Regions from separate parts of the Nonomuraea sp. NPDC049504 genome, predicted to be linked through region 1. Evidence: riboswitches for the same ligand, from Rfam matches in the RefSeq annotation. Region 1 holds a riboswitch; each other region holds the start of a gene.
What was found. A riboswitch is a leader RNA that binds a small molecule or an ion and turns the genes downstream of it on or off. The one in region 1 is predicted to bind cyclic di-AMP.
Positions count from the first base shown of each region.

Region 2: it holds a riboswitch for cyclic di-AMP, as region 1 does, so the genes downstream of both, AB0K28_RS16875 (GH25 family lysozyme) here and AB0K28_RS29500 (NlpC/P60 family protein) in region 1, are expected to answer to the same signal.
Region 3: it holds a riboswitch for cyclic di-AMP, as region 1 does, so the genes downstream of both, AB0K28_RS10400 (C40 family peptidase) here and AB0K28_RS29500 (NlpC/P60 family protein) in region 1, are expected to answer to the same signal.

Region 1 is NZ_JBFAPT010000017.1:14,437-26,942, reverse strand. It holds gene AB0K28_RS29535 (ABC transporter permease subunit) at 1-324, shown strand, start outside; gene dacB (D-alanyl-D-alanine carboxypeptidase/D-alanyl-D-alanine-endopeptidase) at 661-2,205, opposite strand; gene AB0K28_RS29525 (DUF1707 and FHA domain-containing protein) at 2,492-3,040, opposite strand; gene AB0K28_RS29520 (PadR family transcriptional regulator) at 3,129-3,635, shown strand; gene AB0K28_RS29515 (MFS transporter) at 3,642-5,003, opposite strand; gene AB0K28_RS29510 (hypothetical protein) at 5,067-5,921, opposite strand; gene serA (phosphoglycerate dehydrogenase) at 6,163-7,752, shown strand; gene AB0K28_RS29500 (NlpC/P60 family protein) at 8,244-8,945, opposite strand; cyclic di-AMP (ydaO/yuaA leader) riboswitch at 8,997-9,138, opposite strand; gene AB0K28_RS29495 (3-isopropylmalate dehydrogenase) at 9,238-10,284, shown strand; gene AB0K28_RS29490 (branched-chain amino acid aminotransferase) at 10,529-11,626, shown strand; gene AB0K28_RS29485 (aldo/keto reductase) at 11,684-12,506, opposite strand, start outside.
Region 2 is NZ_JBFAPT010000008.1:49-4,241, reverse strand. It holds gene AB0K28_RS16880 (CHAP domain-containing protein) at 87-719, opposite strand; cyclic di-AMP (ydaO/yuaA leader) riboswitch at 733-879, opposite strand; cyclic di-AMP (ydaO/yuaA leader) riboswitch at 1,412-1,558, shown strand; gene AB0K28_RS16875 (GH25 family lysozyme) at 1,643-2,296, shown strand; gene AB0K28_RS16870 (MFS transporter) at 2,568-4,121, opposite strand.
Region 3 is NZ_JBFAPT010000004.1:287,940-300,445, reverse strand. It holds gene AB0K28_RS10435 (hypothetical protein) at 1-11, opposite strand, end outside; gene panC (pantoate--beta-alanine ligase) at 166-1,014, shown strand; gene AB0K28_RS10425 (L-aspartate oxidase) at 1,091-3,616, shown strand; gene AB0K28_RS10420 (type III pantothenate kinase) at 3,620-4,402, shown strand; gene AB0K28_RS10415 (hypothetical protein) at 4,467-4,949, opposite strand; gene lysX (bifunctional lysylphosphatidylglycerol synthetase/lysine--tRNA ligase LysX) at 5,094-6,575, shown strand; gene AB0K28_RS10405 (LuxR C-terminal-related transcriptional regulator) at 7,165-7,377, shown strand; gene AB0K28_RS10400 (C40 family peptidase) at 7,528-8,457, opposite strand; cyclic di-AMP (ydaO/yuaA leader) riboswitch at 8,580-8,731, opposite strand; gene AB0K28_RS10395 (amino-acid N-acetyltransferase) at 9,009-9,584, shown strand; gene AB0K28_RS10390 (RDD family protein) at 9,670-11,082, shown strand; gene AB0K28_RS10385 (RDD family protein) at 11,195-11,683, shown strand; gene AB0K28_RS10380 (Lsr2 family protein) at 12,196-12,506, shown strand, end outside.

The DNA of each region.
Region 1 (12,506 bases):
GCGACCGACCTGATCATGGCGTACGGCGGCACGCGGATGACCGTGCTGCGCAAGGTGGCGGTGCCGACCGCGATGCCCTCGGTCTTCGCCTCGGCCCGGATCTCCGTGCCCGCCTCGATCATCGGCGCCCTCATCGCCGAGTGGCTGGCCACCGGCGAGGGCATCGGGGCCGAGATCCTGCGGGCGATCGGCGGGTTCCGCTACGACGAGGTGTGGGCGGACATCGTCGTGGTCACGGGGGTGTCGATCGTGGCGTACGCGGTGGTCGGCGTCGTCGAGTCGCTGGTCCTCGCCCGCTTCTCCGACCGTCCGCAAGGGTCATGAGCCTGGCTCGTGTTATGCGGACCCGGCCGCGGTCCTGTGTGCGGGGGGAGGCGCGGCCGGGTCCGCCCGAAGGGGAGCGCGTGGGCGTGCGGTGGGATACCGGCTCGGGGTGGGGCCGGTGAAAGCCCGTTCGCTCCCATGGTCTGCGTGAGCGTCGGCGGGCGGGCCAGAAGGATGCTCAATGTCGAATTCTGTCCTGCCTGGGCCGCGTTTGTAGGGAAATGGCCGACTAACCTGGAGCTCCAAGTAGCCGAATCGTGATGACAGCCGTCCTCACCTCGGTAAACCCCGGCGGCCTGCCGCGCGTCCGCGGTCGGCCGCCGGGGTTCTCTCCGGTCAGCAGGAGGCCGGCTTCATCCAGGAGCACTCGAGGTCGCCCGCCGGGGCGCCCTCCGTCGCACGGAGCCGCGTGGTGTCGGCGACCGCCGCCGTCCGCGAGAACTGGGCCAGCCGGACCGCGATCTTGTCCTCGATGTCCTTCGGCGAGCCCGACAGGTACTGGTTCAGCATGATCGAGAAGATCAGCGGCTCGCCGTCCGCGCTCGTCACGTAACCGGACAGCGCGGTGACCCCGGTCAGCGAGCCGGTCTTGGCGTGCACGTTGTTCGCCGCGGGCGTGCCCTGCATGCGGCTGCGCAGCGTGCCGCCGGTGAACCTGTCGCTGTTGCCGGCGATGGGCAGCGACTCGTACCAGGTGGAGAACCAGGGCTTGCCGCGTACGGACGACAGGAGCTGCACGATCGAGGCCGGCGAGAAGCCGTCACGCCGCGACAGCCCAGAGCCGTCCCGCATGTTGAGCAGCTCGACGCCGTTCGCCTTGGCGAAGTCGGTGGTGACCTTGAGGCCCGCCGACCACGTGCCCTGGTCCGACACCTCGCGGCCCATCGCCTTGGTGAGGATCTCGGCGTGGATGTTGTTGCTCAGCTTCATGAACGGCACCAGCAGCTCGCCCAGCGGCATCGACTCGTGCTCGGCCAGCTTCTTCGCGCTCGCCGGCGCCGCGCCCGCCTCGGTCGGGCCGAGCACCTTGACGCCGTGCTTGCTCAGGCCCTTGCGAAAGAGCGAGGCGGCGTAGGCGGTGGGGTCGTCGACCGCCACCCACTCCTGGTACGAGCCCGCGACCGTGCCGGTGATGACCACCGTACGGGTGCCGTGCTGCCGCTCGATGAGCACGTTCGTCTGGTCGCCGACCGTGGCCTTGTTGACGATCTTCAGGTAGTCGGTCTCCGGCGTGGTGGTCACCTTCACCTTGCCGCCGCTCGCCGAGACCGACACGACCACCGAGCCCGCGTCGTAGTCGCGGTCGGGGGAGGCGGTCAGCGCCGAGATCGGGGCGGCGTAGTAGGCGGTCTCGTCGTCCCACGCCCAGTCGTTGCCGAGCCGCTGACCGTCGAACCACGTGTCGTCGGCCACCAGCTTGCCGGTGACGACCTTGACGCCCGCCTTCGCGACCTGGGCGGCCAGCGCCTCGTAGTCCTCGGCCAGCATGGTCGGGTCGCCGGTGCCGCGCAGCACCAGGTCACCGGTCAGCACGGCGCCCGCCTTGCGGCCGGTGCTCAGCACGGTGGTGGGGAAGCGGTAGTCGAGTCCGAGCGTCTCCGCGGCGGCGGCCGAGGTGAACAGCTTGGTGTTGGACGCGGGGATGAGGAGCTTGCCCGCGTCGGTGGCGTACAGCTCCTCGCCGGTCTCGGCGCTCTTGACCACGACGCCCGCGCGGGCGATCGTCAGCCGGGAGTCGCTGAGGATCTGGTTGATGTCCTGGGTGAGGTCCGCCACGCCCACGGAGGGGTCGAGCGCGACGGCGGGGGATGAGGGGCCTGACGCCCACGCGAGGGCCGCGACGAGCGCGCCCGCGACGAGGGATGCTGAGGTGCGCCGCATGGGGTCTCCAAGTGACTGGGGGATCGCAGAAGAGCATGATTCAGCGCAGGCGGCCTGTAATCCGCAAATATCCGTATTTATCCGCAACCCCACCGTTGTGAGACCCGCCGACCCCCACCCGCCCGGCCCGCCCACTCGCCCGACGCGCCCATTCGCCCGGCCCGCCCATTCGCCCGGCCTGCCTCCCCAGCCGGCTTGCGGCCGAACGGTGTGCGCCGGGGTGGTGAGACCCGGTGTCCCTCGCCCGGCCCGTGCCCGGTCGGCCGGCGGGCGGCTGCGTGGCGCGTCAGGTGGGTTGCTGGGCGGTGATGAGGAAGCCGCAGTCGCCGAAGGCGACCTCGTCGCCTGACTTCACGCGTGCGGGCCCCACGAGGCGCCAGCCGTTGAGCCGGGTGCCGTTGAGCGAGCCGAGGTCGACCAGCATCCACTCGCCGTCCTCCTCGCGCCGCAGCTCGGCGTGTACGCGGGAGACGGTCAGATCGGAAAGGACGAGGTCGCACGCGGACCCGCGCCCGACCACGTACCGCAGCCGGTCGTCGTCGGGCAGCGCGAGCCGGGGCAGCCTGGGCCGCCGCCAGGCGGCCTGGAGGCGGGTGGTGAACTCCGAAACGGACGCGACGGCGTCGGTCAGCCGCTGCCGGAGGGTGGGCCGCCGGGGCAGGTCGGCCACGAGCTCGTCGAGCTCGTGCCTGCTGCGCGCCCGCAGCGCCTGGTCGACCCGGCCCACGAAGGTGTCATGGGAGATGCGGCCCTCGACGGCGCGGTCTCTGAGCTCATCGATCGCACGGTCACGTTCCCCATCTGAGGCGCGAGAGGGCGGATGAGTGGAGCTCATAGAGCGAGTATCGGCCTGAACCTCGGTCGCTGTCCAGAATACGGGGATCAGTTGCGATAAGCATACTCAGTATGCATAGTCAGTATCCATGTCGATCAGGCACGGACTGCTCGCCCTGCTCAGTGGCGGCCCCCGCTACGGCTACCAGCTCAGGGTGGAGTTCGAGGCGTCCACAGGAGGCACGTGGCCGCTCAACATCGGCCAGGTCTACACGACGCTGGCCCGGCTGGAGCGCGACGGGCTGGTCGCCCCCGGCGGCTCCGACGAGCAGGGCCGCGCGATCTACACGATCACCGAGCCGGGCCGGCGCGAGCTGGAGCACTGGTACGGCACCCCGGTCGCCCCGACCGACCGCCCCAGGGACGAGCTGACCATCAAGATCGCCATGGCGGTGGCAGGCGGCGTGGACGTCGCCGCCGTCCTCCAGACCCAGCGGGAGGCCACCATGCGCGCCCTGCAGGAGCACACGAGGGCCAAGCACAGGGCGGGCGAGGGCCTCGCGCAGCGCCTGGTCCTCGACTCGCTGATCTTCAAGGCCGAGGCGGAGCTGCGCTGGCTCGACCACTGCGAGGCCATGGCGAAGGGGAGGACCTGACGGCGGTCACTCGGCGCCGGCAGGGGCCGGCGCGGCGGGCGCCTTGAGCCGGTACTTCATGACCATCAGCACCGAGGAGAAGATGATCAGCGCGGGGATCACGGTCTGCCCGATGAGGACGGCGGTCACCGCGCTCTCCGGCTGCTCGACCGGCCGGCTCGGCTCCGACTCGATGAACCCGCCGATCGACAGCACCACGCCGAAGATCAGCGCGCCGAACGCGCTCACCCCGCTCTCGATGGCCGTCCACAACCCGGTCAGCACACCGGCCCGCCGCTTGCCGGTCTCCGCCGCGTCGGCCGCGATGACGTCCGCCAGCATCGAGAACTGCAGGAGCTGCACACCGGCGTAGCCGACGCCGACCAGCAGGATCCACAGGTGCGCCCACACCGAGCCGAACAGCGGCGTGGCGATCGCGGCCGTGGTGCCACCGCCGAACATCACCGTGGCCAGCACCATCGCGCCGCGCTTGTCGAGGCGCCTGGCCAGCCGCACCCACAGCGGCATGGTCAGCAGGATCGGCCCGACGAGGGCGGCGAAGAGCGTCTGGGTGGCCCCCGCCGAGCCGAGCGTGTACGTCGCGAAGTAGGGCGCGGCGGCCAGCATCATGCTGACGGCCAGCATCTGCGTGCAGGCCAGCACGGTCAGCCAGATGAACGCCGGGTTTCCCTTGATCGCCGCGAACTGCTCGCGCCACCCGCCGCGGTCCGGCTCCGGCGCTCCCGTCATGGGGGCGCGGGCGGTGCCGAGGAACGAGGCGAGCATGGCGACGAGCAGGATGACGGCGATCGTCAGGCCCATCGTCCGGTAGCTGCTCAGCGTGCCGTGCGCGCCGTCGCCGGTGGCGATGGCCGGCGCCAGCACGCCGCTGATCGCGGTGGCCGCGCCGATGAAGACCATCCGCCACTGCAGCAGCGCCGTGCGCTCGTGGTAATCGTGCGTCATCTCACTGGGCATCGCCTTGTACGGCACCTCGAACAGCGCGTACGCGGTCGCCGTGGCCATGAAGCAGGCGCCGACGTACAGCGCGGCGGGCACCCCGGTCAGCGGCGGCCCGGCGAACACCAGGAAGAAGGCGACCGGCAGCGTGCACGCCCCGGCGAGCAGCCAGGGCCGGCGCGGCCCCCAGCGCGAGACCGTCCGGTCAGACCAGCGCCCGACCAGCGGGTTGATGATCAGGTCCCAGATCTTGGGCGCGGTCACCACCACACCGGCCAGCCACGCGGGGACGGCGAGGAAGTTCGTCATGTAGAACAGCAGCAGCAGGCCGGGCACCGCGTTGACGGTCGAGGTGCAGAACGACCCGATCCCATAGCCGAACCGCACGCCTTTCGGGACGGTGGCCGTGCCCACCCCCGGTGTGATCATTACCTCATTGAAACCGAGTGAGGGCTCGTTGGGGAGGGCCCACTTTCGCGGGCCCTCCGCCGGTCAGTCGTTCACGCTGGCGCAGACCACGTGCGCGCCGATCTCGATCATCCGGCGCTCGCTGCGCGCGTCGGCGACCCTGGCCATCAGGATCGGCGCCCCTGAGGCGGCGAACTGCGGCAGCCGGGCGCGTACGAGGCGGTGCAGGTCGCGTACGACGTCCTCGGCCGCGGACATGTGCACCTTGACGTGCAGCATGATCCCGGGGGCACCGGACGCCGTGCGCGCCTCGCTGATCCAGACGTGGTGCACGAGCGGGAAGTCCATCAGCAGGTACGCGATGGCCTGCCGCAGCGCGGGCAGGATCGGATGCGTGCACCGCCGGTAGCCGGGGTCCACCTGCTGCATCGGCCCCGACAGGTGCGGCCGCGGCGCGGGCACCCACGGCAGCGCGGGGGCCTCGGGCGACGGGGGAGCCACCTGCGCGAGCGCGGCGCCGCGTGACACGGTGGCCATCGCGCCCGTGGCGTAGGCGGCGGGCGCCGCCCCCGACAGCACGGGTGTGGGCCCCGTGCGCGTCGTGGTGAGGAAGCGTTGGAGATCGTCGATGGGCACGGCCGCGGCGGCCGGGCCTGCCGCGTCGATCACGATCTCGCGTACTCCGGTGACGCGCTGGATGTCCAGGATGGTGTCGGCGTCGCAGGCCGACAGCGAATGGCTTCCGCGGTGCCGGGCGTAGGTGGCGGCGCTGGTGTAGCCCAGCAGCACCCGGTCACCTACTTGAGTGGTCCCGAGGACCACGGAACGATCTGGTCGCACTGCCACCAGGACTCCACCGTCGGCAAGAGCGCCCAGCAGGCGGTGCGGAGTGCCATGCTGGGCGAGCACGTCGGCAAGCGCAGGATTCCCGATGCTCATATGACGAACCATAGGTAGTCGGCCACGGCTTATCAGGCTAATGGCGAATAAATCTCCCGATCAAGACAAAGATGGGAGCGGCGTGGATGACTTTCCACTCTGCTGGGTACAGGGCCTCCCGTCTCACATCGTGAGTCCCTCGTGAACGCGTTCACAAGCGCCCGATAGACTCTGTGGGACCGCCGGGGGGATCCGTGGACGTGTCCCTCCCAAGCCCGCCCTGCCTTAAGGATCCACACCAGTGAACAAGCCCGTCGTTCTGGTCGCAGAGGAGCTGTCCGAGGCCGGTCTCGCCGTACTCGGCGCTGATTTCGAGGTCCGCCACACCGACGGCGCCGACCGTTCCCAGCTGCTGCCCGCCCTCGCCGACGTTGACGCGCTCATCGTCCGCTCCGCCACGCAGGTCGACGCCGAGGCCATCGCCGCCGCGCCCAAGCTGCGGGTGGTCGCCCGCGCGGGGGTCGGCCTCGACAACGTCGACGTCGAGGCGGCCACCAAGGCCGGCGTCATGGTCGTCAACGCTCCGACCTCCAACATCACCAGCGCCGCCGAGCAGACCATCGCGCTCATCCTGGCCAGCGCGCGCAACACGGCCCAGGCCCACGCCGCGCTGAAGAACGGTGAGTGGAAGCGCTCGAAGTACACCGGTGTCGAGCTCGACGAGAAGGTCGTCGGCATCCTCGGCCTCGGCAAGATCGGCCAGCTCGTGGCCCAGCGGCTGGCGCCGTTCGGGGTCGAGCTGATCGCCTACGACCCCTACCTGCCGCCGGCCCGCGCCGCGCAGATGGGCGTCCGGCTGGTCAGCCTCGACGAGGTGCTCAAGCAGGCCGACTTCATCACCGTCCACCTGCCCAAGTCCAAGGAGACGGTCGGGCTCATCGGCGACCGCGAGCTGCACCAGGTCAAGCCCAACGTGCGGATCGTCAACGTCGCGCGCGGCGGCATCGTCGACGAGGGCGCCCTCTACGCGGCGATCAAGGAGGGCCGGGTCGCGGGAGCCGGCCTGGACGTCTTCGCCAAGGAGCCGTGCACCGACAGCCCGCTGTTCGAGCTCGACCAGGTCGTCGTCACGCCCCACCTCGGCGCCTCCACCCACGAGGCCCAGGAGAAGGCCGGCACCCAGGTCGCGCGCAGCGTGAAGCTGGCCCTCGCGGGCGAGTTCGTGCCCGACGCGGTCAACGTCCAGGGCGGCGCCGTGGCCGAGGACGTCAAGCCGGGCCTGCCGCTGGCCGAGAAGCTGGGCCGGGTCTTCACCGCGCTGGCCGGCGAGGTGGCCACCAAGCTCGACGTCGAGGTGCGCGGCGAGATCGCCGCCCAGGACGTGCGGGTGATCGAGCTGGCCGCGCTCAAGGGCGTCTTCGCCGACGTGGTCGAGGAGCAGGTCACCTACGTCAACGCGCCGCTGCTGGCCAAGGACCGCGGCATCGCGGTCGAGCTGGTCACCAGCTCCGAGAGCCCCGACTGGCGCAACCTGGTGACCGTGCGCGGCGTGCTGGCCGACGGCCGCACGGTCTCGGTGTCGGGCACGCTGTCCGGGCCGCGCCAGATCACCAAGATCGTCGAGGTCAACGGCTTCGAGATGGAGATCGAGCCGACGGCCCACCTGTGCTTCTACACCTACACCGACCGCCCCGGCGTCGTCGGCGTGGTCGGCCGGCTGCTCGGCGAGCACGGCATCAACATCGCCTCGATGCAGGTGGCCCGTGACGTCAAGGGCGGCAAGGCGCTCATCGCGCTGACCGTCGACTCGGCGATCCCGGCCGAGGTGGTCGAGCAGATCGGCGCCGAGATCGGCGCCGAGAGCGGCCGCTCGGTCGACCTGGAGGACTGACCCTCTGACCTGCGCAGGGCCGTCACCCGTTCGGGTGGCGGCCCTTTTGCGTCTCAGGATGCGAGATAGTAGGACATCCAAGCACTGTCCTCGGGTACTGTAGCCGGTGATGCGCCAGGTTCTCGTACTCATTACCTGCCGCGGCGGGGCCTGTTAGGGCAGGTCGACGACCCGCCGCGGTGCGCGGCGTATACGTCGGCCGTCAAGTCCCTTCGTCCGGTCCGTGACCCGGACCACGAGATTCAGGCCCGGTCGGGCTCGCGACCGGAGTCCGGCTTCCCCCCTTTCTCAGGAACACGTCCGCGAAGCGAGATGAGCCACATGTACGAGATGTATGCCTACAACCGTGCCGAGGACCAAGAGGACGAGGCGGCCGAGGCCGTCCAGATGGCCCTCGACCGGCGTGACAACGGCGGAGCCCCCCAGAGCAGGTGAGCCCAGAACGGCCCCGCGCTCGTTCGCACGGGGCCGCTCGTCCGGGTGGTGCAAGGTCAGAGGGTCGCGGTCAGCATCGACGGAGCGGGGTCATCGCGCCGTTTCTGCAGCTCGCGCCACTGACGGACGCCCTCGCGGTCGGGCCTGACCGCTCCGACGAACGCCTGCCGGCGCCAGTCGGAGAGCTTCTCCTCCTTCACCACGTCGCCCGAGTGCGGCGCGTGCACCATGTAGCCGGGCTTGGAGATCATGCCCACGTGACCGAGTCCGCTGAAGAAGACCAGGTCACCGGGCTTGAGATGGTTCCAGCTGATTTTCCGGGAGAACGCGTTGTACTGCTCGGCGGCGGTGCGCGGCAGGTGGATCCCCGCCTTCTGGTACGCCCTGAGCATGAGCCCGGAGCAGTCGTACCCGCTGCGGCTCGTGCCGCCCCACACGTACGGGATGCCGCGCTGGTGCATCGCGAACCTGAGGGCGGTCTTCCAGGCCGGCTTGGGCGCGCGCTGCTGCTGGATGCGCTTGACCTCGGGGCCGGTCAGAGTGATCGAGCCGGCCGCGTTCGTACCGGAGCCGGATTTCGTGCCGGGGCCGGATTTCGTGCCGGGGCCGGATTTCGTGCCGGGGCCGGATTTCGTGCCGGGGCCGGATTTCGTGCCGGGGCCGGATTTCGTGTCGGGGTCGGAGTTCGTGTCGGGGGAGTGACGGCTTTCACCGGGGCCGGCGGGCGTCGGCGCGGCGGAGGCCGGAGGGGGGCACACGATGAGCCCGGCGGCGACACCCGCCAGGGCGATGGCAATGCGAGACAGGGGTCTGTCCTTCCATGCGGCCGGCCGGGTTAGCTGACGGGCTCGGGCCTGGAAGACAGCCCTACGGCGAAGCCGATTCGCCCCTGGGGGAGAGGTGGGTCCCCGGCTCCACGCACCTGCTGCGTGGATTAGGCCTGACGGACTCTAACGAATCGGTCAAAAGGTCGCAATGCATGCAAAATCGGACGTCCGGAAAATGAGATGATGTGTTCGTCAGTCGAGACGAGCCGGTAAGCTACCGCCCATGGAGTCGCGTAACATCCGCCTGGCTGTCATCCCCGGTGACGGCATCGGCACCGAGGTCGTCGCAGAAGGGCTCAAGGTCCTGGATGCCGTGGGCACCAAGATCGAGCCCACCCACTACGACCTGGGCGCCGCGCGCTATCACCGCACCGGCGAGACGTTGCCCGACTCGGTGCTCCACGAGCTGCGCGGCTACGACGCCATCCTGCTCGGCGCCGTCGGAGACCCCAGCGTGCCGCCCGGCGTCCTGGAGCGCGACCTGCTGCTGCGGCTGCGGTTCGAGTTCGACCACTACGTCAACCTGCGCCCGGTCAAGCTGTTCCCCGGCGTGCGCACCCCGCTGGCCGACACCCCGCCCGAGAAGATCGACATGATCGTCGTCCGCGAGGGCACCGAGGGCCTCTACGCCGGCACCGGCGGCGCCATGCGGCGCGGCACCCCGCACGAGATCGCCACGCAGGAGTCGCTCAACACCGCACACGGCGTCGAGCGCGTGGTCCGCTACGCCTTCGAGAAAGCTCAGTCGCGCCCGCGCAAGAAGCTCACGCTCGTCCACAAGACGAACGTCCTCACCTTCGCGGGCGACCTGTGGCAGCGCACCGTCAACCGGGTCGCCGCCGACTACCCCGAGATCGCCGTCGACTACTCCCACATCGACGCGGCCTCGATGTTCTTCGTCACCCAGCCCGAGCGCTTCGACGTGGTGGTCACCGACAACCTCTTCGGCGACATCATCACCGACCTCGGCGCCGCCATCGCGGGCGGCATCGGCCTGGCCGCCAGCGGCAACATCAACCCCGACGGCGCCGCGCCCAGCATGTTCGAGCCGGTCCACGGCAGCGCGCCCGACATCGCGGGCCAGGGCAAGGCCGACCCGACCGCGACCATCCTCTCCGTCGCCATGCTCCTCGACCACCTCGGCCTGAGCGCCGAGGCGGCCAGGGTGGAGCAGGCCGTCGCCGACGACATCGCGGCGCGCGTCGCGGGGTCCGCCCCGCGCGGCACGCAGCAGATCGGCGACGACATCACCGCGCGAGTATCCGGCTAGGACCGCCTAGCCCGATCACGAGCGCCCGGCGGCCCTGAGGGGACTGCCGGGCGCTTTTTCGTGTCCCTGTACGGAGAAATGGGGGCTATATCCCCCATTGACCCCTTGCCATCCCATATAGCGAGACAATAGGAAGTACGGACTGCCTCCCGGCGCGGCCGCCTCTCGCGGCCGTCGCAGAAACCGCAGACAGCGGGCAGCTTCCGGTAGGTTTCGGTAGATCGCAGAGAGAAGGACCGACGTCATGACCATCGCTCAGAAGCTCAGCTTCGACGTGCAGCTCTCCGACCATGCTCGCACCGCGGCCGAGCGGGAGCAGGTACTGGCGAACCCGGGGTGGGGGCAGGTCTTCACCGACCACATGGTCTCGATCGACTTCACCGAGGGTAAGGGCTGGCACGACGCGCGCCTCGAGGCGTACGGGCCGCTCGTTCTCGACCCGGCCACCGCGGTCTTCCACTACGCCCAGGAGCTGTTCGAGGGGCTGAAGGCGTACCGGCAGGCCAACGGCTCGATCGTGATGTTCCGCCCGTACGCCAACGCCACCCGCTTCAACCGCTCGGCCCAGCGCATGGCGATGCCCGAGCTGCCCGAGGAGACGTTCGTCGAGTCGCTGGACCTGCTCGTCAGCACCGACAAGGAGTGGGTGCCCACCGCCGAGGGGCACAGCCTCTACCTGCGGCCCTTCATGATCGCCACGCAGCCGGCGCTCGGGGTCAACTACCCGTCGAAGACGTACCGGTACATGGTGATCGCCTCCCCGGCGGCCTCCTACTTCACCGGCGGCATCAAGCCCGTCTCCGTCTGGCTGTCCACCGAGTACACGCGGGCCGCGCCCGGCGGCACCGGGTTCGCCAAGTGCGGCGGCAACTACGCCGCGGCCTTCGTCGCGCAGCGGCAGGCCGTCGAGAACGGCTGCGACCAGGTCGTCTGGCTCGACGCGCACGAGCACCGCTACGTCGAGGAGATGGGCGGGATGAACCTGTTCTTCGTCATCGGCGGCAAGCTCGTCACCCCCGCGCTCACCGGCACGCTGCTGCCCGGCATCACCCGCGACTCGATCCTGGAGCTGGCCGGCGACCTCGGCCTGGAGACCGAGGAGCGGCTGGTCAGCGTGGAGGAGTGGCAGGCCGGCTGCGAGAGCGGCGAGCTGACCGAGGTGTTCGCGTGCGGCACCGCGGCCGTGGTGACGCCGGTCGGCACGGTCAAGGGCGCCGACCGCTCATGGACGATCGGCGACGGCACGCCCGGCCCGATCACCATGCGGGTGCGCGAGGAACTGGTCGGCATCCAGTACGGCGCCCGCCCCGACACCCACAACTGGGTCCACAAGATCGCCTGACGCCCGCATCCCAGGGGGCGCGGGGCCGCCTGAGCCCGCCCCGGCCCCCGTGCCCGCTCAGGTGTCGAGGTTGGCCAGGTAGGCGGCGTTGCCGCGCTCGCCGGCCACCGCGCCGGGCGGCACCAGCGCCTCGAGCCGCCGTACCGTCTCCTCGTCGAGGGTGACGTCGGCGGCCGCGGCGTTGGCCCGCGTGTTCTCGGCCCGGCGCGTCCCCGGGATCGGCACGGCGCCGCGGTGCACGAGCCAGGCCAGCGCGAGCTGCGCCACCGGCAGCCCCACCTCGCCGGCCAGGCCCGCCACGGCGTCGGCCAGCTCCACGTTGCGGTCCAGGTTGCCCTCCTGGAAGCGCGGGTTGCCCCGGCGCCAGTCGCCCTCCTCCAGCGACCCCCTGCCCCTGATCGTGCCGCCGAGCAGGCCGCGCCCGAGCGGGCTGTAGGCCACGAACCCGACGCCCAGCTCGTCGCAGGCCGGGCGCACGTCCTGCTCGGGGTAGCGGTGGAACAGCGAGTACTCGGTCTGCAGGGCGGTCACCGGGTGGACCGCGCAGGCCCGCCGCAGCGTCGCCGCCGACACCTCCGACAGGCCGACATACCGGATGTCCCCGGCCTGGACCAGCTCGGCCAGCGCGCCCATCGTCTCCTCGACGGGCGTCGTGGGGTCGAGCCTGTGCAGGTAGTAGAGGTCCACCCGGTCCGTACGCAGGCGGTCGAGGCTGGCCTCCAGAGCCCTGCGGACGTACTCGGGCCGGCCCATGCCCGGCACCAGCCTGCCCTGATCGTCGGAGTTCCCGCCGAACTTCGTGGCCAGCACCACCTCGTCCCTGTGGCCCCGCAGCACCCGCCCGATCAGGGTCTCGCTGTGCCCGGCGCCGTAGATGTCG
Region 2 (4,193 bases), on a different contig from region 1:
CGGGTGGTGCAGGAAGTCGTCCTGCACCACCCGTGTTCCCTTGACCATCGCACTGGCAAGGAGCTCTCTGTCGGCCTGCTTACAGGTCAGGCCTTGTACTCGGGGTACCCGTAGCCCACCACCTGCGACTTGGGCCGGATCCGCTGCTCGACCTTGCCGTTGCCGGTGTTGCCCTCGACCGTGGTGATCGTCCCGTTGCCGTTGTCCTGCTTGACCAGGCCCATGTGGTCGATGCCCGTAGTGCTCTTGCCGTTCCAGTCGTAGAAGACGACGGCGCCGGGCTTGGCGAGCGTGCCCCACTTCTTGTTGGCCTGGAACCACTTGGCCCAGGTGACGGTGTACGCATCCCAGCCCACGGTCGAACGGGCACCCGCCTTCTCGCCCACCCAGGAGACGAACATGGCGCACCACGGCGCGTTGGCGTAGGCCTGCACGCTGCCGCCGTCACGGGCGATGGTCTCCTTCGCCCGCTGGGAGGACATGTACCAGCTGTGGAACGGCGTTCCGCCACCCGCGGCGTTCTCTGCCACGCCGATCTGCGACTCAGCGATCTTCAGCACCGACTGCGCGGACGCCTGCGTCGCAGGCTTCTGGGCTTGGTGGTCGGCGGCGAAGGCTGGCGTGCCGGCGAGCATCGCGCCTGTAGCCACACTGGCCGCGGCGGCCAACCCGCCAAGGGTCGCGGGCTTCAGGGCATGGGCGAAGACGTTCTTACGCATGAGTGGAAATTGCTCCTTGCTTCCATGCCGCCTACCGGGTTAGCTGACGGGTTCGGGCGTGGAAGTGCCCTACGGAACGCTCCTGCGGAGCGCGCCGATTCACCCCAGGAACATGTGGGTCCCCGGCTCCGCGAGATCGCGAATTCGGCGGCCGCATCACACCCGCAGTCACGACGTTCATGCTGGTGAGAGGCGGTCTCGGCAATACAGAGACGTTCCGCGACAGGCAACGCTGCCAGGCGATACGCCGTGAGTCCTCGAAGGTAAGCGAAACGCATAGAAAGATGCAAGCGAGCCTCGGGAGAAGGCGACGGAATACCCTGCCCTGCAGGCGATCCCGATAAAATCCTTTACCTACTCACGATCGATGAGAGAGCGTTGCCGAATCGTTTGTATCGTCTGCCACACAGTGCCCTGGAGTCACACAGCCGACCGGAGTTTCGCCTTCACGAGCTACGCCGAACAGGACAAGCAGCGACGGGCGTGAGGCTTTACCCAAACCGGAAACCCCTGCTGGCACGGCAGTTCTCGCCCGAAAGAGCCCCGACTCGTGGACGTCCACTTTGCTCCACTTGCACTCTCTTTGGGTAAATATGTACCTTTAGGCAGCGCGGCGTCCTATGGATGAGCCTTTCGCCTGACGCCGCCTTTCTTGACCGGACCGTGCGCCATCTCCAGCACTCTCGTGCGAGGGCGCTCGGCCGCCGAGTCCGCAGACACTGCGGAGCCGGGGACCCATCGTTCTTTGGGGTGAATCGGACGCCAACCAGGCGGCGTCCGTAGGGCACTTCCAGTCCCGAACCCGTCAGCTAACCCGGTAGGCGGCATGGAAGCAAGGAGTCAACACCATCAAGCTCGACTACAAGCGCTTCAGCATTGCCGTAGCAGGAGCCGTCCTGGCCGGAACCGCAGCCATCACCGGCGTGACGGGGACGGCGTTCGCCGAGACCACGGGCCACGACGCGACCCACAGCGCTCAGCACGAAGCCAGGTCGTTTACTTACGGCGTGGACGTCTCGCGGTACGAGTCCGACTACGACTGGAACGCCAGCCCGGCACAGTTCGGCATCATCAAGGCCACCGAGGGCACGAGTTTCCGCGACGCCTCGTTCGCCCGACACTGGAGCGAGCTAGGCAAGAAGGGAATCGTGCGCGGGGCCTACCACTACGGCCACCCCGGCAACGACCCCATCGCTGAGGCCGAGTACTTCCTGGCCATGGTCAACTCCCAGCCCGCCAAGGCCGGCGATCTGCTGGTCCTGGACCTGGAGACCACCGACGGCAGGTCCGTCGCCGAGGTCAACGCCTGGGCCAAGGCCTGGCTGTCCCACGTGAAGACCAAGACCGGGGTCACCCCGATGCTGTACAGCGGCTGGAACTTCGCCAACACCTACGGCAAGGGCCTGGCCGACTACCCCCTCTGGGTCGCTCACTACAGCAAGCCCAAGGGCCAGCTCGCTCCGCCCGCCGACTGGAAGTCCTGGACCATCCACCAGTACACCGACTCCCCCGTCGACCAGAACGTCTCCGCACTCACTCCTGAGCAGCTGCGGGGCCTCGGCCGTCCCGCCGTGTAGGGACGTAGATCCTCGGAGAGGATCTCAAGCGCCTCGGGGAGCCGGCCGACGAGCGCGTAACCGGTATTGCCGCGGCCGATGGCGGTGATCAGTGCTGAGGAGATGGGCTCGACGAGCGGGGGTCCATCTCCGCGATGCGCATGGGCAGGACGTCCGGCGGGAACTCCCGCCACTTGACGCTGCGCCTTCGGAGGAGTTCCTCGGTGCTGTAGGCGGTGAGGATGTGTTCGGGTCCGTGGTCAACGGTGGTCTTCTTTCGCGGCTGGATGCGTCAGGACTGCTCGGCCTCGGCGGCGGGGCCGGTCGCGGGGATGTGGCGGAGCTTGGTGATCGCCAGGATCGCCGCGCCGGCGGCGATGGCCGCGGCGATGACGGCGGCGGTGTTGAGCCCGCTGGTGAAGGCCTCGCGAGCCGGGGCGAGCAGCGCCGTGCCGAGGTCGGCCGGCAGACTCTGCGCGGCCGAGACCGCGCCGTCCAGGCTCTCGCGGCCTGCCGCGGCGGCCTCGGACGGCAGGGCGGCGGGGAGGGTGGTGGCGGCCTGGGCGCGGTAGACGGCGGCGCCGATGCTGCCGATGATCGCAATGCCGAGCGAGATACCCAGGTCGCTGCACGTGGTGGCCAGCCCGGACGCCGCCCCTGCCTTCTGCGGCGGCACCGAGCCGACGACCAGGTTCGTGGTCAGGGCCATGGACGGCGCGACGGCGGGATACAGCACGATGAAGCCCGCGACCAGCAGCGGGAGCCCGCCGGCGGCGTTGACCTGGGTGAGCATCAGGTAGCCGATCACCTGCACGGCAAGCCCGGCCGCGATGAGGTATCCGGGGCGGACGCGCCGTACCAGGACGGGTGAGAGGGTGGAGACGACCACCAGCAGGGCGGCGGCAGGCAGCACCCACAGCCCGGCCGTCAGCGGGGAGAGCCCCTCGACGAGCTGCAGGTACTGAGTGAACAGCAGATAGATGCCGCCGAGCGCGGTGGCCGCCAGCAGGAAGACGCCCAGCGCGCCACCGGCCGTACGGTTGGCGAATAGCCGCACGTCCAGCAGCGGCTCGGGCAGGCGCAGCTGCCGCAGCACGAACCACGCGCCGAAGGCCAGCCCGGCCGCGATGCCGGCCAGCGCGGGCATCAGCGAGTCCGGCCTGGCCAGCTCCTTGACGCCGTAGACGATCGGCAGCAGGGTCGCCAGCGACAGCAGCACGCTGAACAGGTCCAGGCGGCCGGCGGCCGGGTTACGGGGGTTGGGCAGCAGCAGCGGCGCGCCGATCACGACGATCGCCATGATGGGCACCGCGATGAGGAAGGCCGCGCGCCACGAAAACGCCTCCAGCAGCGCCCCGCCGATCACCGGGCCGAGACCGGTGCCGACGGAGATCCCGCCCGACCAGATGCCGACGGCGATGCCGCGCTGCCGGGGGTTGGCGAACGTGGAGAAGATGAGTCCCAGGGTGGCGGGCATCTGGGTGGCCGCGGCGATGCCCAGCAGCGCCCTCCAGACGATCATCATGGCGGGGTCGGAGGTGTTGGCCGCGATCACTGACACGACGGCGAAGACGGCCGCGCCCGCGATCAGCAGCCGGCGGTGACCGATGCGGTCGCCCAGGGTGCCCATGGTGACCAGGAGCCCGGCCATGAGGAAGCCGTAGATGTCGATGATCCACAACGTTTGGGTGCTGCTCGGTTTCAGGTCCGCGGCCAGTTGGGGGATGGCCAGGAACAAAACGGTCAGCATCATGAACAGCAACATGGCGGGCAGGACCAGCACGACCAGCCCGAGCCAGGTTCTGGCGCCGGTGTGCGCCCCAGGGGCTGTTTCTGCGGACGACATGTGCGTCCTCCTTCGGCGGGTTCTGAGAGGGCGTTGTGTGAGTTAATGTCCATGATGTCGCACTGTAGTCGA
Region 3 (12,506 bases), on a different contig from region 1:
TGACGAGTCACACGGTCATAGAAACAGTGTCATCCATCCAATGCGCGATGAACGGAGATCTCTGATGCGCGGACCTGACAGATCACTGCACGCCCGAGCCTTGACGGCCCTCCCGCTCCCCATTCCCCCGTCGCCTAAAGGCGACGGTCCCCTCGGGAGACTCTGATGGAGCTGATCGTCGCCAGAAACCGGGAGGACCTGGTCAAGGCGCGCCGTGGTGGCACGGTGGCGCTGGTGCCCACCATGGGCGCGCTCCACGAGGGGCACCGGTCACTGATCAGGCAGGCCCGGGTGCGCGCCGATCAGGTCGTGGTCAGCATTTTCGTCAATCCTCTGCAGTTCGGCCCTAATGAGGATTTTTCGCGCTATCCCCGTACATTCGATGCCGATCTGGACGTGTGCCGGGCCGAAGGCGTCGAGGTTGTCTTCCACCCCTCCGCCGATGACATGTATCCGCCCGACCGCCAGGTCGCCGTCTCCTCCGGCGAGATGGGCCGCGTCGTCGAGGGGGCCGCGCGCCCGGGGCACTTCGACGGCGTGCTGACGGTCGTGCTCAAGCTGTTCAACCTGGTGCAGCCCGACCTCGCGGTCTTCGGGCAGAAGGACGCCCAGCAGCTCGCGCTCATCCGCCGCATGGTCGCCGACCTCGACCTGCCCATCGAGATCCTCGGCGCCCCCACCGTACGCGAGCCCGACGGCCTGGCCCTGTCCAGCCGCAACCGCTACCTGTCGGAGGACGACCGGCAGGTCGCCCTGGCGCTGTCGCGGGCGCTGCGGGCCGGCGCCGCGCAGTTCACGCCCGACGAGATCAGGGCGGAGGCGCGCAAGCTGCTCGACGCGGCGGGTCCCGCGCTCGACCTCGACTACCTGGCGCTGGTCGATCCGGCCACGTTCGGCGAGGTCGATGACGACTTCGAGGGGCTGGCCGTGCTCGCGGTGGCGGCCAGGGTGGGGAGCACCCGGCTGATCGACAACGTCACCCTCACGCTGGGCCCGGCCGACCGTCCGTCCTGACCACCCCCGGGGCATGCTCACGCGCGCCCAGGCGTTATCGTCATAGTGACGAAATCGCCTCAGTGAGGAGACCCCCATGAGTGCACCGGCGATTCCCCTGCGTCTGACCGCTCCCGACCCGGGCTGGACCGTGGACGCGGACGTGGTCGTCGTGGGCTCCGGCGTCGCGGGCCTGACCGTGGCCCTGCGCTACGCCGAGCTGGAGCCGGCGGCCAAGGTTCTGGTCGTCACCAAGGACGGCCTGTCGTCCGGCTCGACCCGCTGGGCGCAGGGCGGCATCGCCGCCGTGCTCGACCCGCATGACACCCCCGAGGAACACCTGAACGACACGCTGGTCGCAGGGGTGGGGCTGTGCGATGTACGGGCGGTGCGCACGCTCGTCACCGACGGCCCGGGAGCGCTGCGGCGGCTGATGGACAGGGGCGCGCGGTTCGACCGCACCGGTGACGGAGAGCTCCAGCTCGGCAGGGAGGGCGGGCACCGGCGGCGCAGGATCGTGCACGCCGGCGGCGACGCCACGGGCGCCGAGGTGCAGCGGGCCCTGGTCGAGGCGGTGCGCGCCGGCTCGATCGAGGTCATCGAGCACGCCCTGGTGCTCGACCTGATCAAGGACGCCCAGGGCCGGGCCAGGGGCGTGACCCTGCACGTGATGGGCGAGGGAGCGCGCGACGGCGTGGGCGCGGTGCACGCCAGGGCGGTGGTGCTGGCCACCGGCGGCATGGGCCAGGTCTACGCGGTCACCACCAACCCGGTCGTCTCCACCGCCGACGGCGTCGCGCTCGCGCTGCGCGCGGGTGCGGTGGTGCGCGACATCGAGTTCGTCCAGTTCCACCCCACCGTGCTCTGGCTGGGCGCGGGCTCGACCGGGCAGCAGCCGCTCATCTCCGAGGCGGTCAGGGGCGAGGGGGCCTTCCTCATCGACCACGAGGGCGAGCGGTTCATGACCGGCGTGCATGAGCTGGCCGACCTCGCGCCGCGCGACGTCGTGACCAAGGCCATCACCCGCAGGATGCGCGAGACCGGGCGCGAGCACGTCTACCTCGACGGCCGCCACTTCGGCCGCGAGATGTGGGAGACGCGCTTCCCGACGATCTACGCGGCCTGCCGCGAGCACGGCATCGACCCGGTGACCGAGCCCATCCCGGTCGCGCCCGCGGCCCACTACGCCAGCGGCGGCGTCCGTACGGACCTGCGGGGCCGTACCAGCATCGACGGCCTGTACGCCTGCGGCGAGGTCGCCTGCACCGGCGTGCACGGCGCGAACCGGCTGGCCTCCAACTCGCTGCTCGAAGGGCTCGTCTTCGCCGAGCGCATCGCGGAGGACATCCACGCCGTACGCCCGTCGCCCGGCGACCCGGTGCCCGCCACCGCCCAGGAGGGGCTGGTGGACCCCCGGGTCAGGTCCAGGATCCAGGCCCACATGAGCGCGGGCGCGAGCGTGCTGCGCAGCCGCGAGTCGCTCATGGAGACCGCCAGGGCACTGCGCGACGCCCGGTGGACGCCGGTGGCGGTGCCGCCGCGTACCGAGTCGTGGGAGGCCACGAACCTGCTCACGGTGGCCACCGCGCTCACCGGTGCGGCGGCGGCCCGGCTGGAGACGCGCGGCTCGCACTGGCGCGAGGACCACGACGTACGCGACGACAACGAGTGGCTCGGCCACCTGGACGTGACGCTGACCGAGGAGGGGCTGCGCATGACGTACACGCCGCACGAGGACACGATGCCCGCGCGCCTGGCGCAGGAGCTGACGGCGGCCGGGCTCGACCCGGCCGAGGTGGACGCGCTGATCACCCGCGCCTTGGACGAGGACCTCCAGGAGGCGGGCGACGTGACGAGCCTGGCCACGATCCCGGCGGAGCAGCGGGCGGTCGCCGACGTGGTGGCGCGTAAGGACGGCGTGGTGGCCGGGCTGGCGGTGGCCGAGGCGGTGTTCGTCCGGCTGGGCGCGGCGCGGGCCGAGCGGGCGGCCAAGGACGGCGAGCGGGTCAGGGCGGGCGACGTGCTGATGACGCTGGAGGGCCCGGTGCGCGGGCTGCTGACGGCCGAGCGCACCGCGCTCAACCTGCTCACCCACCTGTCCGGGGTGGCCACGCTGACCGGCCGCTGGGTGGAGGAGATCGACGGCACGGGCGCGCGGGTGCGCGACAGCCGCAAGACGCTGCCGGGGCTGCGGGCGCTGGAGAAGTACGCGGTGCGCTGCGGCGGCGGCGTGAACCACCGGATGTCGCTGTCGGACGCGGCGCTGATCAAGGACAACCACGTGGTGGCGGCGGGAGGCGTGGCCGAGGCGTTCAGGGCGGTCAGGGAGCGGTACCCGGACCTGCCGATCGAGGTGGAGATCGACCGGCTGGACCAGCTCGACCCGGTGCTCGACGAGGGCGCGGAGCTGATCCTGCTGGACAACTTCACGGTCGAGGACACCGCGCGTGCCGTACAAGTCGTGAAAAATCGGGCGAAAAACAGGGTTGCTCTTGAGGCGAGTGGGGGATTGACCTTGGAATCGGCCCGTGATGTGGCGGACACTGGCGTCGACTACCTTGCGGTGGGAGCGCTAACGCACTCAGCGCCGGCCCTGGACATCGCACTGGATCTGCGGGGGTAATTGATGCTGCTCACGATCGACGTCGGCAACACGCACACGGTGCTGGGACTGTTCGAGGGCGAGGACGTCATCGAGCATTGGCGGCTCGCCACCGACGCCCGCCGCACCGCCGACGAGATCGCGGTCGTCCTCCAGGGGCTGCTGGCCCAGTCGCCACTGCTCAAGGGGGCCGACGTCGACGGCATCGCCATCTGTTCCACCGTGCCGAGCGTGCTCAACGAGATGCGCGAGATGTGCCGCCGCTACTACGGCGACGTGACCGCGGTGATCGTGGAGCCGGGCATCCGCACCGGCGTGCCCGTACGCATGGACAACCCCAAAGAGGTCGGCAGCGACCGCATCGTGAACGCGCTGGCCGCCATCGACCAGTACGGCGGCCCCTGCATCATCGTCGACTTCGGCACCGCGACCTCGTTCGACGCGGTCTCCGCCAAGGGCGAGTACGTCGGGGCGGTCACCGCGCCCGGCATCGAGATCTCCGTGGACGCCCTGGCCGCGGCCGGAGCCCAGCTGCACAAGGTCGAGCTGGTCAGGCCGCGCTCGGTGATCGCCAAGAACACCGTCGAGGCGCTGCAGGCCGGCATCATCTACGGCTTCGCGGGCCAGGTGGACGGCATCGTCGAGCGCATGGCCGCCGAGCTCGCCGACGACCCCGACGACGTCACCGTGGTGGCCACCGGCGGCCACGCGGCGCTCGTGGTGGGCGAGTCGCGCTCGATCGACGTGCACGAGCCGTGGCTGACCCTCATCGGGCTGCGGCTGATCTACCACAGGAACGCCGGCTGACCCCCGTACACGTGAAAGAGCGGCCCCCCGCCGATGCGGGGGGCCGCTCGTGTGCCTGCCACGGTCAGTGGCGGGCGGAGTAGATGTAGTCCCAGCGGCCGCAGTTCGTCGGCCACGCGTTGCGCTGCGGGCCGGCCTGGCAGACCTTCACCCGCACGGCCGAGACGTCCTCGACCTCGAAGCGGAAGCGCTCGAAGCCGGGGTAGCCGCAGTACTTGTCGGTGTAGACCGTGTCCCAGCCGCTGCGGAACTCGCGGGCCTGGAAGGTGACGAACGCGCACTTGCCGCCGCGGCGGTAGGTGCGGTTGTCGCGGTCGTAGAGGCGGCCGGCGACGCTGACCTCGTTGTGGGTGCCGCGCCGGTTCCAGTCGACGCCGATCCAGCCCTCGGCCTTGGCCAGGCCGAACTTGGCGTGGACGGGGCCCCAGCTGTCGGAGGAGTCCCGGTGGTGGTCGAAGCTGGAAGCCTGAGCGGCGGTGGGAAGTGACAGGGCGAGAGCGGTCGTCGCGGCGGCGGCCAGGAGCCCTGTGGCGATCTTCTTGAACATCTTCTCTCCTTGAGCTCCCTGGGCCGGCTCCCTACCGGCTCCCCCCTGAGCTCGTGAGATATTGGTAAGCCAGGACTCTTGCAGAGGATCTACAGCAGGCCGACGAGCCCTTGCAGTTCGCCATATCCCCTACCCTTTGATGTTGTGAGCGACGAACTTCCCGAGCAGATGCGCATCCGGAGGGAGAAGCTCGACCGCCTTCGCAGCGAGGGCGTCGACCCTTACCCGGTGAATTTCCCACGCACGGCCACCAACGCCGAGGTCAGGGAGAAATACCAGGGCCTGGAGCCCGACACCTCGACCGGCGACAGGGTCGCGGTCGCGGGGCGCGTCATGCTCAACCGCGTGGGCGGCAAGCTCTGCTTCGCCACCCTCCGCGACGGAGGCGGCGACCTGCAGGTGATGATCTCCCTCGACAAGGTGGGCGAGGAGTCGCTGGCGAGCTGGAAGCGCGACGTCGACCTCGGTGACCACGTCGGCGTGAGCGGCGAGGTCATCACCTCGCGGCGCGGCGAGCTGTCCATCCTGGCCGACAGCTGGCAGATCACCGCCAAGTGCCTGCGCCCGCTGCCGGAGAAGCACATCGGCCTCACCGACCCCGAGGCGCGGGTGCGCCAGCGCTACGTCGACCTCATCGTCAACGACGAGGCCAGGAAGATGGCCCGGGTCCGCAGCGCCACCGTGCGCGCGGTGCGCGACTTCTGGCACGAAGAGGGCTACCTCGAGGTCGAGACGCCGATGCTGCAGCCGATCCACGGCGGCGCGGCGGCCAGGCCGTTCAAGACCCACATCAACGCCTACGACATGGAGCTCTACCTTCGCATCGCGATCGAGCTCTATCTCAAGCGGCTCGTGGTGGGCGGCATCGAGAAGGTCTTCGAGATCAACCGGAACTTCCGCAACGAAGGCGCCGACTCGACCCACAACCCCGAGTTCACGATGCTCGAGGCCTACGGCACCTACCTCGACTACAACGACATGGCCGACCTGACCCAGCGCATGTACCAGAAGGCCGTGGTGGCCGCACTCGACACCACGGTGGTCGTGCACGACGGGCAGGAGATCGACCTCGGCATCGCCGAGTGGCCGCGCATCACGCTCTACGGCGCGGTCTCGCAGGCCGTGGGCGAGGAGATCACCACCTCCACCACCCTTGAGGAGCTGCGCAAGCTGGCCGACCGCCGCGAGGTCCACTGGGACCCGAAGTGGGGCTCGGGCAAGCTCGTGCAGGAGCTGTTCGAGGCGCTGGTCGAGCACACGCTGGTGCAGCCGACGTTCGTCATGGACTATCCGCTGGAGACCTCGCCGCTGACCCGCCAGCACCGCGACAACCCGCTGCTGACCGAGAAGTGGGACCTCATCGGGTTCGGCACCGAGCTCGGCACCGCCTACTCCGAGCTGATCGACCCGATCGAGCAGCGGCGCCGGCTGGTCGAGCAGTCGCTACTGGCCGCCGGCGGCGACCTCGAGGCCATGCAGCTCGACGAGGACTTCCTGCAGGCGCTCGAATACGCCATGCCGCCGACCGGGGGCATGGGCGCCGGCATCGACCGGATGATCATGGCCTTCACCGGCAAGAACATCCGCGAGACCATTCTGTTCCCGCTGGTCAAGCCCAGCCACTGAGTCCAGCCACTGAGCCCAGCCACTGAGCACATGTGCGGCGGCGCTGCCCTGAGGGCGGCGCCGCCGTTTCGCGTGCGCGGTCAGGGCACTTCTGGACGCCTGCGCCGAACCGCATTCTGGTCGGCCCGCTTTCCGACATTTGATCGTCTGTAAGCACCTGGTCAAGTTCGCAGGCCCGCAGGCGGGTCGGGCGCGCAGGTGCGGGCGGCTCCGCCGCGTGGCCAGGGGCGGCCGTCGCGAGCCGTCGCGAGCCGGCCCGCGACGAGGCCGCGCCGCCCTGGAACACCTCGCCGACCGGCCGTTCCGTCGTGCTGCCCGTACGTCGGCCGGGCGGCTTCTCATGGGTGCGATGAGAAAGATCGAAAGGCGTTCAGCGCCGATTTTCGCGTTGTGTGGGCTGCTTAATCGGCGGCGTTCTGTAGTGCTTTATCGCCAGGGCGTCACATATTTCGGATCATGTCAATAGTGCTGGTCAAGCCACACGGTTGTCATGCTTGACGACCTTTCCAGAATGCGTTTACGGTCTGCGAGGAGCAACCTGGGTCCGGTCGAGAGGCCCACGTTCTGCTGTTGGGGGGGAGGGCTCCCGATGGAAGTGCTCACTGAAGGTGTTGAACTCAGCCATGCGGACCTCGCATTGCTGTCGGAGCTGGCGAAAGGGGTCACGGTCGACCGGGTGGGGAGACGGCTGGACATCAGCGGCCGTACCGTACGCCGGAGACTGCGGGGCATCTGCGACCGCATCGGCGTCGCCACGGCGATCGAGGCCGTGGCCTGGGCTGCCCGCCGCCAGCTGATCTGATCACCGGCGACGGGCTCGTGTGGGGCGGGCCCTGCGGGCCCCTGTAGGGCCTTCTGCGGACCTCGCAGGGCGGCTCCTATCGGGGCGGGCTCGGTTGGGGCGGCTCCAGTCGGGGCGGGCTCGATCGGGGGCGGCTCCAGTCGGGGCGGCTCAGTCGGCGATGCGCACCGCGCCGGCGAAGGGCCGCCGCTCGATCGAGGCGATGCGGACGACGTCGCCGGTCCGCGGGGCGTGCACCATCATGCCGCCGCCGAGGTAGATGCCCACGTGGTGCAGGTCGCTGTAGAAGAACACGAGGTCGCCTGGGCGCAGCTCGGAGCGGTCGATGTGGCGGCCCGCCGTCCACTGGCTGCCGGTGTAGTGCGGCAGCGAGATGCCGACCTGCTGGTACGCGGCCATGACGAGGCCGCTGCAGTCGTAGGAGCTGGGGCCTTCTGCGCCCCACACGTACGGCTTGAGCTGCTGCGTGAGCGCCCACCTGGCGGCCTGGGCGGCCTTGCCGCTGCCCACGATGGGCAGGTTGACGCGCTGGGCCCGGGTGCCGGGCCGGCCCGCCTCGCCGAGCGCCCGCCTGAAGAGGTTGCTCTCGACCTTGGTGACCAGCTTGGTGATCTTGTCGCGCTTGCCGTCGAGGTCGGAGATGAGCTTCTCGACCTCCTTGATGCGGGTCGCGGCGCCCGCCTTGGCCCGCTCGGCGGCCTCCCTGGCCTTGGTGACCTGGTTGACGGCCTCGCCCTGCTGCTGCTGCAGCACGTACGTGGTGGCGGCGCGGTCGAGGAACTCGTCGGGGTCGTCGGAGGTGGCGAAGGCGAGGGCGCGGCTGAGGCCGCCGGTGATGTAGGCGTTCTCGGCCAGTGCGGCGGCCTTGGCGCGCTTGGCGGCGAGGTCGGCCTCGCTGGTGGCCAGCGTCTTCTTCGCGGCGTCAGCGGCCCGCTTGGCGCTCTTGAGCTTCTCCCGCTGGCTGTTGTACTCCTCGGCCAGCGTCTCGATCTCGGTGTGCATCTTCTCGACCTGCTTGGCGAGGTCTTGGAGCGAGGGCTTGGGGTCGGCGGACGCCGAGCCGACGGGGGCGGCGACCAAAAAGGTGGCCAGTGTGACACTTATTACACCGAGCAGACGCGACCGCCGGGAGGCACGTTGCGGAGGGCGGGCGTGCTTGCCCGCGATCGTCCTCTCACGCCTGCGCGTGCGCTTCACCAACCAGCTCCTCTCGTCGACGCCTGCCGGGTTAGCTGACGGGTTCGGGCCGGAGCAGCCCTACCGGACGTTGCGGATTCACCCCGATGGTGGCGCTGGGGGGCGTCACCGGCGGTTCCCCGGCTCCTCCTCGCGGAGGATTAGGCGTGTCGCCCGCGCGCGACACGCGGGGAACATCGTCGCTGGACACTAATGCACTCCGGGTTCGTGCTCAACCAGAACTGCCGACTCTGTAGAGGTTTCACAACCGAAGAGTCACAAGGTGATCTCGTGCCTGGCCGTACGAAACGCAACTTATGACGGATTTGCCGCTCGATCTGGTGACTCGCGGGCCTGCTCAGAGCTCGTGCTCGGATGAGCACGAGTTGTAACAGCATGGGCCGAGACGTGGGAGTTAGGGCCGAGCCGTAATGACATCTGTACCCTGGAGGGCCATGGAGCAGGTGGCCGAACTGACAACAGCTGAGACCGCGGTGGTGGTCCGGCGCGCCCGCACGCCCGATGTGCGGGACATCAGGAGGCTTGTGGACACCTACGCGGGGGCGGGCTCGGGCTCGCGGCTCCTGAAGAAGGCCACCGTCACCCTGTACGAGGACGTACAGGAGTTCTGGGTGGCCGAACGGGGCGGGCAGGTCGTCGGTTGCGGTGCGCTCCACGTGCTCTGGGAGGACCTCGCCGAGGTCCGTACCGTGGCCGTGGACCCGCAGTGCCGTGGCATGGGCGTCGGCCATCGGATCGTCTCGGCGCTGATACAGCAGGCGAATGATCTAGGTCTGCGGCGTGTATTCTGTCTGACTTTTGAGGTCGACTTCTTCGCAAGACTGGGCTTTCGCCAGATTCAGGGCACGCCGGTCTCACCCGAGGTGTACGCCGAACTGCTGGCCTCGTACGACGAGGGTGTCGCGGAGTTCCTCGACCTGGAACACGTCAAACCGAACACCCTGGGCAACACCCGCATGCTGCTGCATCTGACATCGGGTGACGCGGACCTTGACCAGATGGAAAGGTGATTGTTGATACCTATGTCGATACGTTGGGCAGCACAGGCATGTGTCCTGACACGTGCCACATGCGCACTCGAAGCGAGGTGACACGGTGAGCACCGGACAGCCGCCGTATCCACAGGACGAATCCGGCGAGAACTCTGCACCCGGCACCCCTTACGGGCAGCAGAACGCGGGCCGCCACCCCGGCGAGCCCGACCCGGACGTCACTGTGGTCGGCTACCGGGCGGACGATGCCTACGGGCAGCAGCCCCAGTACGGACAGCAACAACAACAGTACGGCTATGGCCAGCAGCAACCCCAGTACGGCCAGCAGCCGCCCTCATACGGCCAGCAACCCCAGTACGGCCAGCAAGGCTACGGCCAGCAGCAGCAGTCGCAGCCCGGTTACGGCCAGCAGGGCTACCCCCAGCAGGGCTACGACCCCCAGCAGCAGCAGCAGGGCTACGACCCTCAGCAACAGCAGGGCTACGACCCCCAGCAACAGCAGGGCTACGGCCAGCAGCAGCAGTCCCAGCCGGGCTATGGCCAGCAGCCCCAGTACGGACAGCAGCCCCCGTCGCAGCCCGGCTACGGGCAGCAGCAGGGTTATGACCCCCAGCAGGGCTATGGCCAGCAGCAGCAGGGTTACGGGCAGCAGCCGCCGTCCCAGCCCGGCTATGGCCAGCAGCAGGGCTACGGCCAGCAGCAGGGCTACGGCCAGCAGCCCCCGTCCGGCCAGCAGGGCTACGGTCAGCAGCAGCAGTCCCAGCCGGGCTACGGCCAGCAGGGCTACGACGCCCAGCAGGCCTACGGGCAGCAGCAGGGTTACGGCCAGCAGCAGCAGTCGCAGCCCGGTTACGGGCAGCAGGCCTACGGCCAGCAGGGCTACGACCCCCAGCAGCAGTACGGCCAGCAGCCCGGCTACGGGCAGCCCCAGCCGTACGGCCAGGGCGGCTACGGCCAGCAGCCCGGCTACGGGCAGCCCTACGGCCAGCCGGTCGGCGTCCAGCCGCCCGGTGCGCCCGCGCCGCTCGCCGAGTGGTGGCAGCGCCTGCTCGCCAGGCTCCTCGACGGCGTCATCTTCGGCATCGTCATGTACGTGGTGCAGCTCCTGCTGGCGCCGCTGTACCCCTCCTACAGCTCGATCACGGGCCTCACGAGCGGGCTGACCTTCGGGATCCTGTACTACGTGGTCGTCTCGATCGTCGTCACCATCGTCTATCTGCTCTACGACTTCCTGCTGACGAAGATGAAGGGCCAGACCGTCGGCAAGATGGCGCTGGGCATCAAGGTCGTCCAGGTCGGCGGGCAGCTGCAGCCCGACGGCGTGCCGACCGACGTCGCACTCAAGCGCGCCCTGCTGACGGTGGGCGGCTACATCTTCTACTGGGTGCCGATCCTGGGCCCCATGATCGCGGGGCTCATCTACGCGCTCAACGGCGCGTCGCAGCTCTGGGACAAGCCGCTGCACCAGACGTTCGGCGACAAGTTCGGCAAGACCGTGGTCGTCAAGGTCAGGTAGCCCTTCAGGGCGACACAAGGGCCGGCTCTGCGCCGGCCCTTGTGTTATGTCCGGGTCCCCCGGTGAAAATGGTCAGAGTCCCCGTGCGCCGCGAACACGTGAGGTGGGAGATATGGCCGGGACACCACCAGGACCGCAGGCCCGCCCCGCTGAATGGTGGGAACGCCTGGCCGCCCGCTTCATTGAAGCGCTCGTCTTCGGGGTCTTCTATTACATTCTGTTCATTGCGCTGTGGGGCTTCTTGCGGACTGTCGGGATGTCGGAGGTGTTCGGTGGCCGGCTGCCCGGGGTGATCGGATGGGCGGTGGCCGGGTTCGCTTATGCCGGTTACGACTGGTGGGCTCATTCACGGCGCGGGCGCACGTTCGGTAAGGCGATCATGCGGATTCGCCTGGCGCCGGACGACCGGCCGCCCCGTACGCTGCTGAAACGGTCGCTGGTCTATCCGGCGCCGCTGATGCTCATGGGCATTCCGGTGGTCAATCTGGTGGCCGGAATGCTGCTCTTCGGCGTGGGGCTGCTCATCCTCATGGACAAGCCGCTGGAGCGGGGGCCGCACGACAGGGTGGCGGGAACGCGGGTGGTAAAAGATCTTCGGTGAGACCGGCGTACCTGGGGCGATGTCTTTTCGTAAAATTTTCGGTTGATCCGGTAAGGAGCCTGGAGAGACTGGCATTAGGCTATGGGGCGTCCGGGTTGCCGGATGATGGCGCCCCTGCGACACGCAGGGCATCTGTGTGCCGCTATGGTCGGGTACGGGTGGTCATCGCCCGCGCGTCATGAGGAGCCGGGCTCCCGTGGCGGCGCGCCGAGCGCTTTAAGCGCCCCCGAAACCCCGCTAGCCGTGGAGGCGAAGGACGAATGGAAGCCCTAACGGACGTATTGTCAGCGCTCATCCCCCCTCTGGTGGTGGCCGGCGCCTTCATCTTTGGCGTAGTGAAGTTGGTCCGCTCCGAGGCTCTGGGGGGCCGCCGAAACCGCGAGGATCAGCCCGAGCGGCAGAACTGATCGGCTAGTCAGCCGAATCCCCGTAGCGCTGAATTGTCTCCACGCCTTTCCGGGTATATGTTTGGGCAGGCGAATGAAACAATGCTCCGCGAAAGGATTGCGTACATGGCCAAGCAGATCCAGGAGATTCTCATCGATGACCTCGATGGGGGCGAGGCCAATGAGACGGTCAGCTTCGCTATTGACGGCTCCTCCTATGAGATTGACCTCAGCGACCTTAACGCGAAGAAGCTGAGGGACGCTCTCACGCCTTTCGTGCAGCACGCGCGCAGGGCGGGCGCCGTATCCACGCGTCGCCGCGGTCGCGGCGGCAGCCGTGCGATGAGCCGGGAGAAGAGCTCGGAGATCCGTCAGTGGGCCAAGGCCCACGGCCTGCCCGTCAGCGAGCGCGGCCGCATCGCCTCCACCGTCGTGGA